DNA from 3 places in the Vescimonas sanitatis genome. Region 1 is predicted to be linked to each of the others. Evidence: predicted binding sites of a transcription regulator. Region 1 holds the regulator's gene; each other region holds the start of a gene.
What was found. The regulator LexA, encoded in region 1, represses DNA repair genes until DNA is damaged. The targets are predictions, from matches to a motif close to CNAACANNTGTTNG.

Region 1 (5,981 bases):
TTTGCTTCATACTCGTTGACTCTAAGTGTCCCTCCGCTGATCAACACAAAACCATATGGTATTCTCATGTTTTATTCCTCCTAAAAACAAAACTTCCCATGTGTTACCTCGTTCAAGAGATAAAACATAGGAATACAGATTATTTCATTTTCTCTTTTGCCGTTATTCTGCATAGTTTTCGGGCCGAGTTTATGCGATTTACATGCTAAAAAAGCAAAAGCTGTGTATAACTTACGTTATACACAGCTTTTGTCTAATTTGGAGGTGACACCCGGATTTGAACCGGGGAATGAGGGTTTTGCAGACCCTTGCCTTACCACTTGGCTATGTCACCGTGTCAGCGAAAATCATTATACTATATACCGTCGGCCCTTGTCAAGAGTGAAATGCCCGTTGAAACGGGATTTCTTTCATTGCTTTTGATGTTACTTCACGGTCGTCTTTGCTGCAGCCTCAGAAAAAACTGCAAAAAGAAATAGAACAAATGTTGCAATGCGCGAAAGTGTGTGATATAATAGAGCCGGAAGAACAGCGGACGCGGCGCACATACAAAAAACGGACCTGCGCCGACACGGGGCGCATGAAAGGGGCATGGCTATGGCGAAGATGACCAGAATGCAGCAGAAGATCTACGACTACATCGCCCAGGCACTGCGGGAGCAGGGGTATCCCCCCTCGGTGCGGGAGATCGGCGAGGCGGTGGGACTGAAATCGCCGTCCACGGTGCATTTCCACCTGAAGCATATGGAGGAGCTGGGCGTGCTGACCAAGGGGGCCGGCAAGGGCCGGGCCCTGACGCTGGCGCAGCCCATGCAGGGGGAAATGCCTGACGGCGCGCCGGTACAGGAGGAGGCGGCGCCGGCGGCGGACCGCATCCCCGTGGTGGGCAGCGTGGCCGCGGGCAGCCCCATATTGGCGGAGGAGTGCATTGAGGACTATCTGACCTTCGACACCGGCGGACGCGAGGGGGAGTACTTTGCCCTGCGGGTGCGGGGCGAGTCCATGCTGAACGCGGGCATCCTGCCGGACGACCTGGTGGTGGTGCACCGCCAGCCCACGGCACACAACGGCGAGATCGTGGTGGCGCTGCTGGGGGACGAGGCCACGGTGAAGCGGCTGAGCCGCCGGAACGGCGAGGTGTGGCTGCTGCCGGAGAACGAGAACTACCGGCCCATCGACGGCCGCGAGGCCACGCTGCTGGGCAAGGTCACCGCCGTGGTGCGGGAGTATAACTGAACGCAATAAATATCCCCCGGCTAGGCCGGGGGATATTTATTGTTTGGGGGGTGAACTGGGGGCTGTCAGATGACGTGGTATTCCTTCAGGAGCTTTTCGATATCGGTGTTTTCGATCTTACTGAGGGCTTTCTTGACGGCCAGCTTTTCCATCAGGCCCAGCTCCATGTCGGTGGCCTTCTTGCCGTCCCGCAGCTTTACGGTGGCGTTCAGCAGGTCGCGGACGTCATAGACGCTGCCCCAGACCTCGGGCACGCCGCGGTCCACGTTCAGCAGGGTGTAGACGGCCTCCATGCCGGTTCGCATGGAATACTCGGTGGTGAAGATGGTGTCGCGGGGCGTCTCGGCAAACTGACCGAGGAAGGCGAAGTTCACGCTGCCGTCGGGCACCACATTGGGCCGGTCGCCGTAGGCGCGGGGCATGAAGAACGCATCGATATAGGGCATCATCACGGGTACGGTGTTGGCGCTGTTGGACGCCAGATCCTCGATCTGATCCTCGGGCACGCCGATGTGGTACAGCCACTCCATGCAGATCTCCTTGCCGGTGCACGCCCGCATGGGCTTTTTCACATAGTCGCCGGGCTTGTCGGTGAACAGGGAGTATACCCACACCAGGCAGTGGTCCTTGGGCTGGTCGCGGAACTGGGGCTGGCGGTTGATGGTCCAGCTCATCAGCCAGGAGGAGTCCTTGACGGTGACGATGCCGCCGGTGACCACATGGCCGGTGAAGGGGTCGCGCTTGCAGATGTTCTTGATATAGGGGATGATCTTCTGGTCCAAAGTCTCCACGGTGGCGCTCATCCAGTTGGTCTGCTCGGGGTCATGGCAGAACTTGTCGGGATGGCCAAAGGCAGGGTCCTGCGCGGCGATCTTGCGCCACATATCCCAGCCGCCGCCGGGCTTCAGCTCGGTGTTGTAGGCGGCGGGCTTATCCTGACTGCCCATGGAGGAGTTCTCCACGCAGCCGCCGTTGGTGATGAACACCAGATCGTTCTCCGTCAGGTCGATGGCGCCGGGCTCGTTGTTCTCGATGACATCGATGCGCTTGGCCAGCTTGTGGGCGGGATCGGAGCAGTCGAACTCCACGTTGGTGACCTGCACGCCGTAATGGAACCGGACGTTGTGGCTCTCCAGATACTTCACCATGGGCAGGATCATGGACTCGTACTGGTTGTACTTGGTGAAGCGCAGGGCGGTGAAGTCGGGCAGGCCGCCGATGTGGTGGATATAGCGCTGGATATACAGCTTCATCTCCAGCGCGCTGTGCCAGTTCTCAAAGGCGAACATGGTGCGCCAGTACAGCCAGAAGTTGGAGTTCAGCACCTCGTCATCGAAGAAGTCGGTGATCTTCTTGTCCTGCAGGTCCTCGTTGGGGGTGAAGAACAGCTTCATGATCTCCATGGCGCCCTTGTCGGAGATGTCGAACTTGCCGTCGGTATGAGCGTCCTGGCCGCGGTCAACGGTGGCGCGGCACAGGGAGTAGTTGGGGTCCTCCTTGTTGAGCCAGTAGTACTCGTCCAGCACGCTGACACCCTCCGTTTCGATGGAGGGGATGGAACGGAACAGGTCCCACATGACCTCGAAATGGTTGTCCATCTCGCGGCCGCCGCGCATGACGTAGCCCAGATTCTCGAACTTATAGCCGTCGCAGGCGCCGCCGGGGAGATTGCCCTTTTCCAGAATGTGGATGTGCTCGCCCTTCATCTGGCCGTCGCGGACCAGATAGCAGGCGGCGGTCAGGGCCGCCAGACCGCTGCCCACGATATAGGCGGATTTGTTGTCCACGCCCTCGGGCTTTTTGGGACGGGCAAAGGCTTCATAGTTACCGCTGGAATAATACATAAATAAACTCCTTTCAAGTATCCACTGTATGTTTTCCTTTGATGATGAAAGCATACATCCGAATGAATATTTGTTCAATAAGCAGAAAAACCCCGGTGATAAGTTTTTTATCACCGGGGCGGCAGGTGTTCAGTTTTTTATCATTTGGCCTCGTTTGATAAGGGCTTGTCGGTACGCAGACGCGCCAGCGCGGCGTCGACGCTGCCGTGGATGACCTGGTCCAGCTGTTCCACGATCAGGTGGGGATCGCCCTTCATGTCGGATCTGATCCAGTCCAGCATCAGGCCTACGAACATATACTTGTACAGCGTGGCGATGAAGGCCTTATCCTCCGGCCGGACGGACATTCCCCGGGCCTGCTCCTCCACCACGCCCTCCAGCAGGTCGTAGGTCAGCTTGTAGAGATAGTTCTCCACCTGCTCCCGGCTGACGGAGCGATAGACGTTCAGAATGAAGGGCTTATTCTCCTGCACGGCCTCGAAGATCTGCAAAAGGCCCTGCTGCCACGTCTCGTAGGTCTTTTTGCCCGCCAGAGCGCGGCTGGCGTCCTCCTGACAGCTCCACTCCACCAGATCATAGATGTCCTTGAAGTGATAGTAAAACGTCATGCGGTTGATGCCGCAGTCATCGGTGATGTCACTGACAGTGATCTTATGCAGGGGCTTTTCCAGCAGCAGCTTTTTCAGCGACGCCTCCAGCGCCCGCTTGGTGACTTGTGACATGGCATACGCTCCTTTTATGCGTCCAGCCGGACGGACCAGCCGCCCAGGGGGGAGAGGGGGGCCGTCTCCGTGGGGGACAGACCCTGCACCACGCCCTCGGTGGTGACAACGGATACGGACTTAAAGCAGATGGGGGCGAAGGGGGCGGTGTCCAGCAGCTGCTGCCACAGGGCCACCAGGTTCGCGTCAGCGCCGCTGGCCCGATAGGCCTGCAGCAGCCGGTCGGTAGTCTCATCGGACCAGCCGCCGTAGTTGAGGCTGCCCTCGGTGGACAACAGGGCCGTCAGGTCCCAGTCGGCGGTCAGGCGGCATTCACCGTAATAGAGATCAAAGTCGCCGCTTTCCAGCCGGGTGAGGAACGTGTCCCAGGGAACAGCCTCTACGGTGACGGTCAGGCGTGCGGTATTGAGGTACATGGCGATCTCCTGGGCGGCGGAGACCTTGAAGCTGCTCTCCTCGTTGACCAGAAGCGTCAGCGTCAGGGGTGTTTCATCCTCCGCCTGTTCGCCAAGGGCGGCGTTCAGCAGGCGGTTATAGGCCGCGGTGTCGTAAGGCGTTTCCAGCGCGGTATCGTAGCCTGCGTAGGCGGGGGAGGCAGGCAGCTGGGCCGCCGTGCCCTGTCCCAGCAGGCAGGAGGACACCAGCGTTTCGCGGTCGATGCCGGCGCTGAGGGCCCGGCGCAGGGCCGGGGCGGACAGAGCCTCCCGCCGGGTGTTCATGCCCAGAAACTGCATGACGGGGGTGGCTGCTTCAGCGTAGTCGCCGGCACCGGAGACACCGGTGCTGTTGCTGCCGGTGAGATCCAGCGTCAGCAGCTGCACCTCACGGGAAGTGAAGGCGTACAGGGCGGAGTCCTTGTCCTTGCAGTGCTGCAGGCGGATGGTGGACAGCGGCAGAACGCTGCTGTCCTGCCACCAGCGGTTGTTGGCCGTCAGGTAGGCGCCCGTGTCATCCTTGGCAAACAGATAGGGGCCGCTGCCCGTGGGGGCGGTGCGGTTCTCGGTGCCTGCTTTGATGATGGGGATGTCCAGGCGGCTGGGCAGTGTGGCCAGAGGGGCGGACAGGGCGACGACCACCGCGTCCTCCCGGACGTACACAGAGGTCACGTCCCGCAGCCGGGCGGCATAGCGGTCAGAGGTGCGGGCGCGCTCCAACGTGGCGGCCACGTCCGCCGCCGTGACGGCGGAGCCGTCAGAGAAAGCCGCATCGGCCTTGATGCGGATGGTCCAGGTGCGCTGGGCGGCATCATATGTCCAACTGTCCGCCAGGACGGCCTGGGGCCGGAACTGCTCGTCCAGGGCGAACAGCCCCTGGTACATGAGGGACTCAACGGTCTGCTGCATGGTGTCCGTGGTGCGGACGGGGTCCAGGGTGCCGCCGGCGATATAGGGCAGGGTAAAGGCGGTCAGCGGCTCCGGCTCCGGTTCCTCGTTTTCATTCTGATAGAAGTCGGACAGCTCCCCCAGGGGATCCTCGGTGACCTCCCAGTCGGCGCAGCCGGCGGCCAGCAGCATGGTCAGCGCCAGCAGCAGGCACAGCAGTGCACGTTTCATAGCGTATCCTCCCGCAGAGCGATCAGCGCGGCCTGCTCGCCCCGGCGCAGGCCCATCTTCCGGTGGCTCCAGTACAGGTCCGGGCGGCAGGCGGTGCAGTGATCGCAGATGTCGATGCGCGTAACGCCCTCGCGGCGCAGCCACAGGGCGTTGACGGCCTTCAGGTCGATGTGCCACTTGCTGCCGTTCCATGCCATGAACGGCTCCGCCGCCGCACCCAGTGCGGCCCGCAGGGCCTCCGGTACGTCGCCGTCCGTCTCGAAGCAGCACGGCCCGATGGCCGGCCCGATGGCGGCGCGGAGGTCCGCCGGGTCGCAGCCGTAATCCTCGGCCATGACGCGTACCGTCTCCGCGGCGATGCCGGCGGCGGTGCCCCGCCAGCCGGCGTGAGCGGCGCCGATGACCCGGCGCACCGGGTCGTGGAGCAGCAGTACGTTGCAGTCGGCGGAGAACACGATCAGGGGGATGCCCGGCACGTCCGTCACCAGGGCGTCGGCGCTGTCGTAGTCCTGCGGCTGCCACAGGCCCTTGCCGCAGTCCGCCGCCGTGACGCGGCGCACATCGCTGCGGTGCACCTGACGGCTGAGCACCGCCCGCTGCACATCCGTGTCCAGCGCGGTGCACAG
Region 2 (5,981 bases), on a different contig from region 1:
ATCAAGACGCCGTGCCGCGTGATCTGCGGGGCCGTTACCCGGTTCAGGTAGTCAATGAGCCGGCTGGTGATATCCACCGTGGAGTCCACCGCCCGCAGCAGCGTGCGGTCGTGCTTGTCCGCCATCTGCACCAGCTCAGGCGGCGCCTCCATATTCCGCGCCACGATCATTGCCGGGAACGGATAGCTCATCAGCTGGTTGAACACCCGCAGACGCTCTGCCTCGGTCATGCGCTCCAGATAGCGTATCTCGCCCCGTCCCAATATTTGCAGGCGCTTGTCGTCAAAATAATCGTAAAAGCCTACCAGCTGCAGGGCGGGCCGATTCACGTCGGAAATGGTGATCACCGCGCTGTCATAGTCGCTGCCGCGGTGCAGTATTTCCATACCGAAGGTCTCTACCATTTTTTTCAGGCTGGCGGGTGTGCGTTTCACTTTTTCCATGGGCGCTCCTCCTGCCCGGAAACGGGCGAATATACTTCTTTTAATTATATCTTGCGGCGCGCTTTTTCGCAACACTTTCCCCATGCAAAAAAAATTCGTTTTTTTGTCAAATAATACTTGCAATTTCGGCGCACATCTGTTATTATATCAACTGCTTGCGATGCAAGAGGTATGTTATGACAGCAAGGAGGTGCAACGGATGGCAAAGTGCGAATTTTGCGACAAGGGCGTGACCTTTGGTATCAAGGTGTCCCACTCTCATCGGCGTTCCAACCGCCCCTGGAAGCCCAATGTCAAGCGCGTGAAGGCTGTGATCAACGGTACGCCTCGCCATGTGTATGTTTGTACCCGATGCCTGCGTTCCGGCAAGGTTACCCGCACGATCTGATCGCGTCTGAACTGCACAGTTAAAAGCTCTGCGATGTATCGCAGAGCTTTTTGCGTTTCCGGAGAACACAGACACCCTGCCTTTTAAGCAGGGTGTCTGTGCTTTTTTAATGATTTTCACAGCTCTGGGTCCCAGCTTTTCTTCTCCGTGTACCGCGGCGGGACGTCCTCTGCTGTGACGGGTCCGGCCTCGGGAACGGCCCCTGCGGTGTGCCGGTCAAAGCCCAGGTAACGGGTACCCTGGAACGTCAGATCGCCCACGTCGCCCTCCGCCATCATGCCGTATTCCCTTCCGGGAACGTGCAGCTCAAGCCGGTCGCCGCTGTCAAACTGGAACGTTACGTAATAGTGAGTGGAGGTGCTGGTGTGCATACCGCCATTGTTATTGCTGTGGTGGTGCACATCGGTATTCTGCCGCTTGGCGACAACAGCCGCCTGCACCGTCAGGCGCGGAGAGTTGTTGTTCTTGTGCCAGGTGCCAATGCCCTTTACCGCTAAGGCGATGAAGCAGACGATGACGATGGCAAATATCGCGAAAACAAATACCTGCATGATGTCGAACCCTGTGTCAAAGCCGAACCAAAACCCCATATCCGTTCTCCTTCCGTATTTATAAAATTACTTTGCTTTACACCTTCTTCAAATGATGGGAGGCGGCCTTCAGCATAAGCTTCTTGGTACCCACCGTATCGAAGGCTACCTCCAGCAGTGCATCGCCGCCCATAGGCCGCACGGAGAGCACCAGGCCTCTGCCGAAAGCGTCGTGCTCCACCGTCTCCCCTGCCTGCAGCTGTATGTAAGAGGCGGTAGACGGTGCTTTTGCCGCCGTTCTGGCCGTATGCAGCGAGCCGGGACGAGACGCGGCAGGTACCTCGCGGCGCGTCGGTGCTGTGGTACCCTGACGTGTATAGCCGCCGTAACCGTAAGCGCAGCCATCATCGTCCCGAGAGTCCTCCCAGGTGTCGCTGCGGGGTACCGGCTTGGACAGCCACTCCATGTTGTTCTCCGGGATCTCACTGAGGAACCGGGAGGGCATACAGGGTGTTGTTTTACCGTACAGCGTGCGCTGGCGGGCGTTGGTCAGCGTCAGCTTCTCTTTGGCGCGGGTCATGGCCACATAGCACAGCCGGCGCTCCTCCTCCATCTCGTCGCCATCGCCCATGGCGCGATTTCCGGGGAAAAGCCCCTCCTCCATGCCCACCACAAATACCTGGGGGAATTCCAGGCCCTTGGCGGCGTGCATGGTCATCATGGTCACGCAGTTGTCGCCGTCCACCCGGCTGTCCAGGTCGGTGTACAGCGCGATCTCATCCAGGAAGCCGGAGAGACTCGTCTCCGCGCCCTCGGCGTTTTCCAGGTAGGCCAGGATGCTGGAGCGCAGCTCCTGCACGTTCTCCAGCCGGCCCCGGCTCTCCATATCGTCCTTCTCCCGCAGGGCGGGCGCGTAGCCGCTTCGCTCGCAGACGTAATCGTAGAACTCCGGCAGCTCACTCTCCGGCAGGCGGCGGCGCATTTCCTCGATCATCTCTGTAAAGGTATTCAGCTTGCCAGCTGCATTTTTCAGCTCGGGGAATTCCTCCGCACGGCGGAATACGTCGTAGAGCGTCAGGCCGTGCTGTGTGGCAATAATCTGGGCCTTGTCCACGGTGGCCTGGCCGATCTTGCGGGCGGGAACGTTGACGATGCGCCGCAGGCGCAGATCGTCCGTGGGGTTGTTGATGACGCACAGATAGGCAAGCATATCCTTGACCTCGGCCCGGTCAAAAAACTTCAGACCACCGTAGATCTTATAGGGGATGCCGCTGCGCTTGCAGGCGTATTCCAGCGCGTTGGACTGGGTGTTGGTACGGTACAGCACCGCACAGTCACCCCAGCTGCCGCCCCGGCGGTAGTACATCATGATCTGCCCCAGGACAAAGTTGGCCTCGTCGCTCTCGTTGAAGGTGGTCTTTACCGTCACCAGCTCGCCGCAGCCGTTCTCCGTCCACAGGGTCTTGCCCTTGCGGCCCTGATTGTTGCGAATGACCGCGTTTGCCGCGTCCAGGATATTCTGCGTAGAGCGATAATTCTGTTCCAGCCGAATGACCCGCGCGCCCTTGAACTGCCGCTCAAAGCTGAGGATATTGGTGATATCCGCGCCCCGGAAGCGGTAAATGCTCTGGTCGTCGTCACCTACCACACAGATGTTCCGGGCGGGGCCCGTCAGCAGCTTGGCCAGCTCGTATTGCAGCGCGTTGGTGTCCTGATACTCGTCAATGAGGACATAGCGGAACTTCCGTTGGTAGTACTCCCGCACATCCGGCGCCGTCTGCAGCAGGCGCACCGTGTGCCACAGCAGGTCATCAAAGTCCAGCGCATTGGCCTCACGAAGCTTTTTATTGTAAAGTGTATATACTTTACCCATCCTTATTTTCCGCCAGTCGTTGATCGATTGCCACTGCTCCAGAAATTCCTCCGGCGACTGCATATCGTTCTTGGCGCGGGAGATGACCGACTGCACCTCGCGGGGCGGAAACGACTTCTCCTCCAGCCCCAGCTCCTTGAGAATGTCCTTGACCACACGCTTGCTGTCATCACTGTCATAGATGGTAAAGCTGCGGTCGAAACCGATGCGGTCGATGTCTCGCCGCAGGATACGCACACAGGCGGAGTGGAACGTGGACGCCCACACATCGGCGGCAGCTTCCTCCCCCAGCATCCGCCCCAGGCGATCCTTCAGCTCGTTAGCAGCCTTGTTGGTGAAGGTGATAGCCAGCACCTCCCAGGGACGGGCCGGTTCCACCGCGCAGAGATACTCCACGAGAGCGTGCTGCGCCGAGTCCGGCACCTTGGCATACTGCTCCAGAAACGATACCTCGTCCTCGCTGATGGGAATCGGTATCTCCTCGGTATCACTGCCACGACCATACCGCAGCAGATTGGCCACCCGGTGGATCAGCACGGTCGTCTTACCGGAGCCAGCGCCCGCCAACAGAAGCAGCGGCCCCTCCGTGGCCAGCACGCCCTGGCGCTGGCAGTCGTTCAAATTCTGATAATCCACCGCGATCGCATCGCGCCGGGCCTTGATAAAGCGTTTTTCCAGATCCGTCATAGAGGGGCCTCGTCTTTCTCGTTCGTTGCTCTCATTTTAATACAACTTCCGCGCCCGGTCAACCGCAAATGAAATTTATAGAATTTTTGTTCGATTTCACTTGACAAGAACGCTTGTTCGATTTATACTATTACCAGAACAACAGTTCGAGCAAGGAGGACACAACTATGACAACTTTTGGTCTCATTATCACGCTGCTGGGCGCGGGTTCCATCGCCGCCAATGTACTGCGGCTCATCGACTGTATTGACAGGCCGGCGCCCCGGCGCCGCCGCATGGCATAAAAGCATGGAGCTGCTGGACAAGCTGGCGATATTGTCGGATGCGGCCAAATATGACGCGGCGTGTACGTCCAGCGGCGTGCGCCGCGGATTCCGGCCGGGTATGATCGGCAACACCTCCTCTTCCATCGCCGGCTGCTGTCACAGCTTTTCGGCCGATGGGCGGTGCATCACGCTGCTGAAGGTGCTGTTGAGCAATGCCTGCGTGTACGACTGCAAGTACTGCGTTAACCGACGCAGCAATGATACGCGCCGCGCCGCCTTCACGCCCCGTGAACTGGCGGAACTGACCATCGGCTTCTTTCGGCGGAATTACATAGAAGGTCTGTTCCTCTCCAGCGGCGTACTGCGCGATCCGGACTACACCATGGAACAGATAATCCGGGCCCTGCGTATCCTGCGGGAGGAGTATCGTTTCAACGGTTACATCCACGCCAAAGCTATCCCCGGTGCGGCGCCGGAGCTGGTGCATCAGCTGGGACTGCTGGCCGACCGGCTCAGTGTGAACATCGAGCTGCCCAGTCAGCAGGGTTTGCAGGCGCTGGCCCCGGATAAGACCAGGGAGGCGATCCTGCGCCCGATGGGACTGATCCGCGACGGCGCGGCACAGAGTAAGGCGGAGCTGGTGAAGTACCGGCACGCACCGGTGTTTGCCCCGGCGGGGCAGAGCACACAGCTGATCGTGGGCGCTACCGACGACAGCGACCGGCGCATTCTGCACCTGACGGAGTCACTATATCGCAAGTACAGGCTGAAGCGCGTGTTCTACTCCGCGTATGTACCGGTGGTGGAAAATAGCCTGCTGCCATCCCTGGACACCAAACCGCCGCTGCTGCGGGAGCATCGCCTGTACCAGGCGGACTGGCTCCTGCGGTTTTACGGTTTTCGGGCCGCCGAGCTGCTGGATGACGCCCACCCGGACTTTGACCCGCGGCTGGATCCAAAATGCAGCTGGGCACTGCAGCATCTGGACCAGTTCCCTGTCGAGGTCATGCGGGCGGATCTGGAGACGCTGCTGCGCGTTCCCGGAATCGGCCCCACCAGTGCGCGGCGCATCGTATCGGCACGGCGCTGCGGCGGTACCCTACGCTTTGAGGACCTGAAAAAGCTGGGCGTGGTGCTGAAACGGGCGCAGTACTTTATTACCTGCGGCGGGCGGATACCGGAGGGACTGCACTTCTCCCCTGCTACGCTGCCCTTGCAGCTGGAACGACTGGAGCGCGATACGCTGCCTTCGGACCAGGCTGCACAGTTGTCTCTCTTTGATCCGGTAGGAGAAGCCGTATGAATGACGTGATTTATCAATATGATGGCAGCCTGGATGGTTTTCTGTGCTGCGTATATGAGAGCTATGTGTACAAGGAGGCCCCCGCCGCCTTCTGCTGCGACGAAGACCCCCTCTCCCTCTATGAGGTTCGCACCGTGATCACCCAGCCGGCGTACAGTCAGCGGGTCAGCCGCGGTATCGCCGCCCGGTCCGGCAAAGCGCTGGCCGTGGTGCGCCGCGGCTTTTTAACGTGTCTGCCGGACAAGGAAGCCCGTTTGTACGCCTTTATCCGGAAGCTGTTGGCAGAGGGACCCGGCTTTATGCGCGATCTGTCCGACCCGGCCTGCTATCCGCTGTATCGCGCCATCCGCCATATGAACGGCGAGCTGGAAAAACTGCGCGGTTTTGTGCGGTTTTCGGACTACGGCGGTACACTGGGCGCGGAGATCGAGCCCAAAAACCGTGTGCTGCCGCTGCTGCGCGGCCATTTCTGCCAGCGCTATGCCAACGAG
Region 3 (5,981 bases), on a different contig from region 1:
CTGGCCGATGTTGTGCGCTGCCGCGCCGCCGATGGATACGCCGTAGACGCTGAGCTTCGGCAGGCGCCGCAGGAATATCATCACCAGCATGGCGGTCAGTCCGCCCAGCACGGAGAACAGCATGGCCGACAGGTTTCCGGCAAACAGTCCGCCCAGCAGACAGCGGGTCAGCAGAATGGCCAGCGCCGCGCCGGCACCCAACTGATACAGGGCGAACACCGTCACGATGTTGGCAAGGCCCAGCTTCACGCCGGGCAGGGGCACCAGCAGGGAGATGGGGAACAGCCCCTCCAGGGTACTGAGCCCCAGCGCCAGCGCTGCCAGCACGGCGCAGAGGGCGATGTTTTTTGCTGTCCACTTCATGTGCTCACCCCACGATCGCGTCAGGCGCGTCCGGCGTGGACGCGCCCTCCAGGTGGACGACCACCTGGGCAGGCAGGCACACGATGGACTGCCCGGCACGGGAGATAGCCCCGGTGTGGACGCAGTCCTGGGTGGGACAGTCGCTGTCGGTCACGGAGACGGCGCCGCCCTCGGCGGCAATGTGCAGCGTATAGCCGCGGCTGGTGACGGTGGCCTCGGTGAAGTCGGACAGGGGGACACGGCGGACCTCCTGACCGGAGATGTCGATGACCACGGTGAGGGCGCCGCTTTGGTTTTTGGGCAGATAGAAGCACAGCGCGGAGACGACGGCCAGCAGCACGACCGCCAGCGCCACCAGCGCGTCAAAGCGGTTCCATTTCAGTTCAGGAGGCGAGGAGCTGGTAGACATAGGCGGTTCCGTCCTTTTCGTTGAAACAGTCGGCCAGACCGGGGGTGTAGACCACGCGGCCGTCCCGGGTGATGAGCACCATGTCGAAGGACATGCTCTGGGAGCGCCAGAAGTCCACGGCGGCCTGCTCACCCATAACGTACAGGGCGGTGGAGTAGGCGTCGGCACGGGTGCCTTGCCCGCCGAAGCCACCCCGTGTGACGACGGAGACGCTGGTCAGGTCACTTTGGACGGGATAGCCGGTCTTAGGATCGAGAATATGCTGGTACACCGTGCCGTCCGGCGCGGTGAAATAGCGCTGGTAGCCGCCGGAGGTGACCACAAAGGCATCCGACAGGCTCAGGGTGCAGACATAGCCCTCGCTGTCGGCGGGATCCTGAATGGCCACCGACCAGGGCTTGTTCTGGGCGTTGGTGCCGTAGACGTACACGTTACCGCCCAGATTGGCGCAGCCGCCGGTGAGGGCGCTGCGGTGGAACAGGACGGCGGCGCAGTCGGAGGCGTAGCCCTTGGCGATGCCGCCCAGATCGACGGAGCAGCCCTCATCCAGAGAGATGCTGCAAAATTCGGACTGGTGGACGTGCTCATAGCCCACCAGAGGCAGCAGCGCGTCGATCTCCGCCTGAGAGGGGACGCGGGGGCTGTCGGAGGTGATGCCCCACAGCTCCACCAGCGGGGCGATGGTGATATCGAAGGCACCGTCCGTTTCCTGGCTGTGCTGCAGCGCCCACGACAGCAGCTGCGCACCGTCCTCGTCCCAGACGGCGGAGCCGTCACGGTTCAGACGGGAGACCTCGCTGGTGTCCACCGTGCGGGAGAGGGAGGATTCCAGCGTGTTGACGGTGCGGCTCAGGTCAGTCAGCACGTCATCAGCGCCGTCGCCGATGGCCACGAAGGTCATGTAGGTGTCCATGGCGAACAGGGACAGCTCGGTGGGCCGGGCGGCGCCGCAGCCGGTCAGAGACAGCGCTGTCAGCGCGGCCAAGATAAGGCAAGCAAATCGTTTCACAGTTCCCGCCGCCCTTCCAGCGCACGCATGAGCGTGGCGTCGTCGGCGAATTCCAGGTGACCGCCCACGGGAATACCATAGGCCAGGCGGGTGACCTTGACGCCGAAGGGCTTGAGCAGCCGGGCGATGTACAGCGCCGTAGCCTCGCCCTCGGTGTCCGGGTTGGTGGCCATGATGACCTCAGTGATGCCGCCCTGGGCCACGCGGTCCAGCAGGGATCTGATGTGCAGATCGTCAGGGCCTACGTGGTTCATGGGGGACAGCACACCGTGGAGCACGTGGTAACGGCCGCGGTACTCCCGGCTGCGCTCGATGGCGATCACGTCCCGGGGGTCAGCCACCACGCAGATGGTGGCGTCGTCGCGCTTCTGGTCGGCACAGATGGGACACAGGCCGCCGGCGGTCAGGTTCTGACACACGGGGCAGAGGGTCACGTTGCGCTTGGCGTCCATGATGGCGTCGGCAAAGGCTCGGGCCTCCTGCTCCGGCAGGGACAGCACATAGAAGGCCAGCCGCTGGGCGGATTTATAGCCCACGCCCGGCAAGCGGGCGAACTGCTCCACTAATTTTTCCAGCGGAGCGGGAAAATACTCCATAGGATGTTACCCTCTCAGTTCTTTGATCTTGGCGGGGATGTCGGCAGCCTTGTATACGGCGCTGCCGGCCACCAGCACGTTGGCACCGGAGGCGATGCAGAGCTTGCAGGTGTCGCCATCCACGCCGCCGTCTACCTCCAGTTCACAGGCGGGGTTCATGGCATCGATATAACCGCGGATGGCCTGTACCTTGGGCATCATATCGGCCATAAACTTCTGACCGCCGAAGCCCGGCTCCACGGTCATGACCAGGATCAGCTCCACCCTGTCGATGAAGGGCAGGACGGCGCTGGGCGGGGTCTTGGGCTTGACCACCACGCCGGCCTTTTTGCCCTTGGCGTGGATCTTGTTGATGGCGGAGAGAATATTCTCCTCGGTGTCCGCCTCCACATGACAGGTGACGATGTCCGCACCGGCGTCGCAGAATTGCTCTACATAGCGGACCGGGCGATCGATCATCAGATGGACATCCAACGGCAGGGCGGTGGTGGGACGAATGGACTTGACCACCGGAATGCCGATGGAGATGTTGGGCACGAACAGGCCGTCCATCACGTCCACATGGACGTAGTCGGCGGTGGAGATCTTTTCGATGTCACGGGCCAGGTAGGCAAAATCCGCGGACAGGATGGAGGGGGCGATCTTGATCATAGAGCAGCTTCCTTTCGCGCCGCACTGGCAGCAGTGCGGCGGCATAGTATGGGATATGCAGGCCCCGCAGTGCGGCAGACAGCGCAGCCGATCCCGCCCGGAGAGGTCGGGGCCTGCGGCGAGCCGGCGGGTGACCGCCGGCTCGCGGTGCATAATCAATTTATTATAGCATAGGTTTATGGCGAATTGCAAGGCGGCGGGACTGGTTTTGCGCCGGCAGTAAAAAAACAAAAATTTGTCCATTCTGTGAATTTTGAATAAAAGGGGTTTACCTTTGCTGACTTTTCCTGTAAAATATCTTGTCAGAAAACCTGCGGTGTGGACGCGGAAGGCAAAGGGACGGTTTTATGAACTTCTTGCAACGTATTGGCAACGCGCTGTCGCGCTTCATGTATGGGCGCAACGGTGTGGACCGGCTGACGCTGACCATGGTCTGGACGGCTCTGGTACTGGATATCATCAACATTTTTCTGCGGGAGAAGGTGCCGCTGGCATACAGCATCATCGGCACCGTGGCCGGGATCATCACCCTGCTGGCACTGTTCCGGATGTTTTCCCGCAATCTGGAGAAGCGGCGGGCGGAGAACGCACGGTTCATGGAGAAGGTCTGGTGGCCCATCAGCCGCCGTATTGCCGGGAAAAGGCAGCAGCGGATGGATAAAGAGCACTGCTACTTTACCTGCCCGGGCTGCGGCGCGGTGTGCCGGGTGCCCAGAGGGAAAGGGCGCATTGTCATCACCTGTCCCCGCTGCGGCAATGAGATACACGGAAAGTCATAAGGATGATAAAAAGCCCACCCCAAAAGGGGTGGGCTTTTTATCGTTGTCACAGCACTTTGCTGAGGAAATCCTGCAGCCGGGGGTCCTGGGGATGGTCGAAGATGTCCGTGGGGGAGCCTTCCTCCAGGATCTTTCCGTCGGCCATGAAGACCACACGGTCGGCTACCTCACGGGCGAAGCCCATCTCGTGGGTGACCACGGCCATAGTCATCCCGTCCTTGGCCAGGTCGCGCATCAGGTCCAGCACTTCACCCACCATCTCGGGGTCCAGGGCGGAGGTGGGCTCGTCGAAGAGCATGACCTCCGGATCCATGGCCAGAGCACGGACAATGGCGATACGCTGCTTCTGACCGCCGGAGAGCATATTGGGGTACTCGTTGGCCTTGTCGGACAGGCCGATGCGCTCCAAAAGGGTGCGGGCCTGGGTCTCGGCCTCAGCGGGTGTTTTTTTCTTCAGGGTGACGGGCGCCAGCGTGATGTTCTGCAGCACAGTCTTATGGGGAAACAGGTTGAAGTGCTGGAACACCATGCCCATCTTCTGGCGGTGGAGGTCGATGTTCACCGACTTGCTGGCCAGGTCCACACCGTCGAAGTAGATTGCGCCGGAGGTGGGCTCCTCCAGCATATTCAAGCTGCGGAGCAGCGTGGACTTGCCAGAGCCGGAGGGGCCGATGATGGCCACCACTTCACCCTTGTGAATATCCAGATCGCAGCCGTCCAATGCGTGAACGGTGCCGTGGTTGTATTCCTTGACCAGGTGCTTTACGGAGATGAGAACTTTACTGCTTATCGCCACGGCGCATTCTCCTTTCTATGGCCTCGATGGCTTTGGAGGCCGGGTAGTTGATGCAGAAGTAGACCAGCGCGGCCAGCACGTAGGGAGCCAGGGTGATGTAGCTGTTGCCGGAGACGGTCTGGGCGGTGTACATGATCTCCGCCATGCCCAGCACGGAGCAGATGGAGGACTCTTTCACCATGGTGACCACCTCGTTGGCCAGGGCAGGGAGGACATTCTTGATGGCCTGGGGCAGCACCACCAGGCGCATGGACTGCCAACTGCTGAGGCCCAGAGAACGGGCCGCCTCGGTCTGCCCCTTGTCCACGGCCAGTATACCAGCGCGGAATATCTCGGCTACATACGCCGAGCTGTTCAGCGCCAAAGCGACCACGCCTGGGATAAACCGGTTGATGGCGATGAAGCCGAACAACAGTGTCCGGGGCAGGCTAATGTAGTGGAACAAGCCGAAGTAGATGATGGACAGCTGCACCAGCATGGGGGTGGAACGGAACACGGCGATATACGCGCCGGCGAACCACTTGATAGGCTTGATCTTGCTCAGGCGCATCATGGCCAGCAGCAGGGCGGGGATCACGGCCAGCAGCACGGACACCACCGCCAGCAGCAGCGTATACTCGAAGCCGCGGACAAAGGCGGAGCCGTACTTGGGCAGGAACGAGAAGTTGAAGAAGTTGGTGTTGTCCATGTTGACAAACAGATCATTCCACGACATAGACGAAGCATCCTTTCAAAAGTTCTTAAGAACACGCAAGCGTGCAAGGCGGCCGCCTTGCACGTTTGCGATAGGGGACAGGGAGATCAGCCCACGTAGCTCAGGCCCACATTGCCATCCAGCACCAGCAGGTCGATGGTGCCGTTTTTCAGCTCGGTGACCAGGGTGGGGACCAGAGACTCCAGAACCATGCCGTTGGCAGCTTCGGGGAACATATCCGCGGCGGCCATGGCCTTGGTGGTGTTCTTCTGGGCGCCGATGATGACGGAGGCCTGGTTGATATCGTCAACGGTCTTGTACTTGTCGGCGTTGGCAGCCTTCACCAGAATGACGGGAGGCAGATCGGTGTAGTAGGGATCGGAGAAGTCACAGGCCTTGGCACGCTCCTCGGTGTACTCGCAGGCGGCCAGCACCACGTCAAAGTCGCCGTTGCTCAGGGAGGTCACCAGGTTGTCGAAGTTCATGGACTCGATCTGCAGGGTCATGCCCATGGACTCGGCGATATACTTGGCTACTTCCACGTCGATGCCGGCGTACTCGGTCATAGCGGCATCTGCGAAGAACTCATAGGGGGGATAGTCGGGGCTGGTGCCCATGACCAGAACGGGCTTGTCGCTGGCAGCGGTATCATCGGTGGTCTCGGCGGCCAGGTCAGAGGAAACA

Region 2: a site for LexA is predicted at 4,028-4,041, ahead of ACOMDU_RS01195 (putative DNA modification/repair radical SAM protein). Genes of this name have one in related genera too.
Region 3: a site for LexA is predicted at 3,253-3,266, ahead of ACOMDU_RS05830 (ribonuclease P Rpr2/Rpp21/SNM1 subunit family protein). Genes of this name have one in related genera too.

Annotation. Positions count from the first base shown of each region.
Region 1 covers NZ_JBMGPW010000002.1:147,738-153,718, forward strand. The annotation lists gene ACOMDU_RS03600 (recombinase family protein) at 1-68, opposite strand, end outside; tRNA gene ACOMDU_RS03605 (tRNA-Cys) at 260-334, opposite strand; gene lexA (transcriptional repressor LexA) at 598-1,236, shown strand; gene ACOMDU_RS03615 (oleate hydratase) at 1,302-3,080, opposite strand; gene ACOMDU_RS03620 (TetR-like C-terminal domain-containing protein) at 3,221-3,802, opposite strand; gene ACOMDU_RS03625 (ABC transporter substrate-binding protein) at 3,817-5,355, opposite strand; gene pgeF (peptidoglycan editing factor PgeF) at 5,352-5,981, opposite strand, start outside.
Region 2 covers NZ_JBMGPW010000001.1:224,838-230,818, reverse strand. The annotation lists gene hprK (HPr(Ser) kinase/phosphatase) at 1-443, opposite strand, end outside; gene rpmB (50S ribosomal protein L28) at 643-831, shown strand; gene ACOMDU_RS01205 (DUF2500 domain-containing protein) at 948-1,421, opposite strand; gene ACOMDU_RS01200 (ATP-dependent helicase) at 1,459-3,921, opposite strand; gene ACOMDU_RS01195 (putative DNA modification/repair radical SAM protein) at 4,210-5,490, shown strand; gene ACOMDU_RS01190 (TIGR03915 family putative DNA repair protein) at 5,487-5,981, shown strand, end outside.
Region 3 covers NZ_JBMGPW010000003.1:211,107-217,087, reverse strand. The annotation lists gene ACOMDU_RS05855 (Gx transporter family protein) at 1-363, opposite strand, end outside; gene ACOMDU_RS05850 (NusG domain II-containing protein) at 368-772, opposite strand; gene ACOMDU_RS05845 (FAD:protein FMN transferase) at 747-1,781, opposite strand; gene recR (recombination mediator RecR) at 1,778-2,377, opposite strand; gene rpe (ribulose-phosphate 3-epimerase) at 2,384-3,028, opposite strand; gene ACOMDU_RS05830 (ribonuclease P Rpr2/Rpp21/SNM1 subunit family protein) at 3,376-3,807, shown strand; gene ACOMDU_RS05825 (amino acid ABC transporter ATP-binding protein) at 3,854-4,597, opposite strand; gene ACOMDU_RS05820 (amino acid ABC transporter permease) at 4,587-5,318, opposite strand; gene ACOMDU_RS05815 (transporter substrate-binding domain-containing protein) at 5,405-5,981, opposite strand, start outside.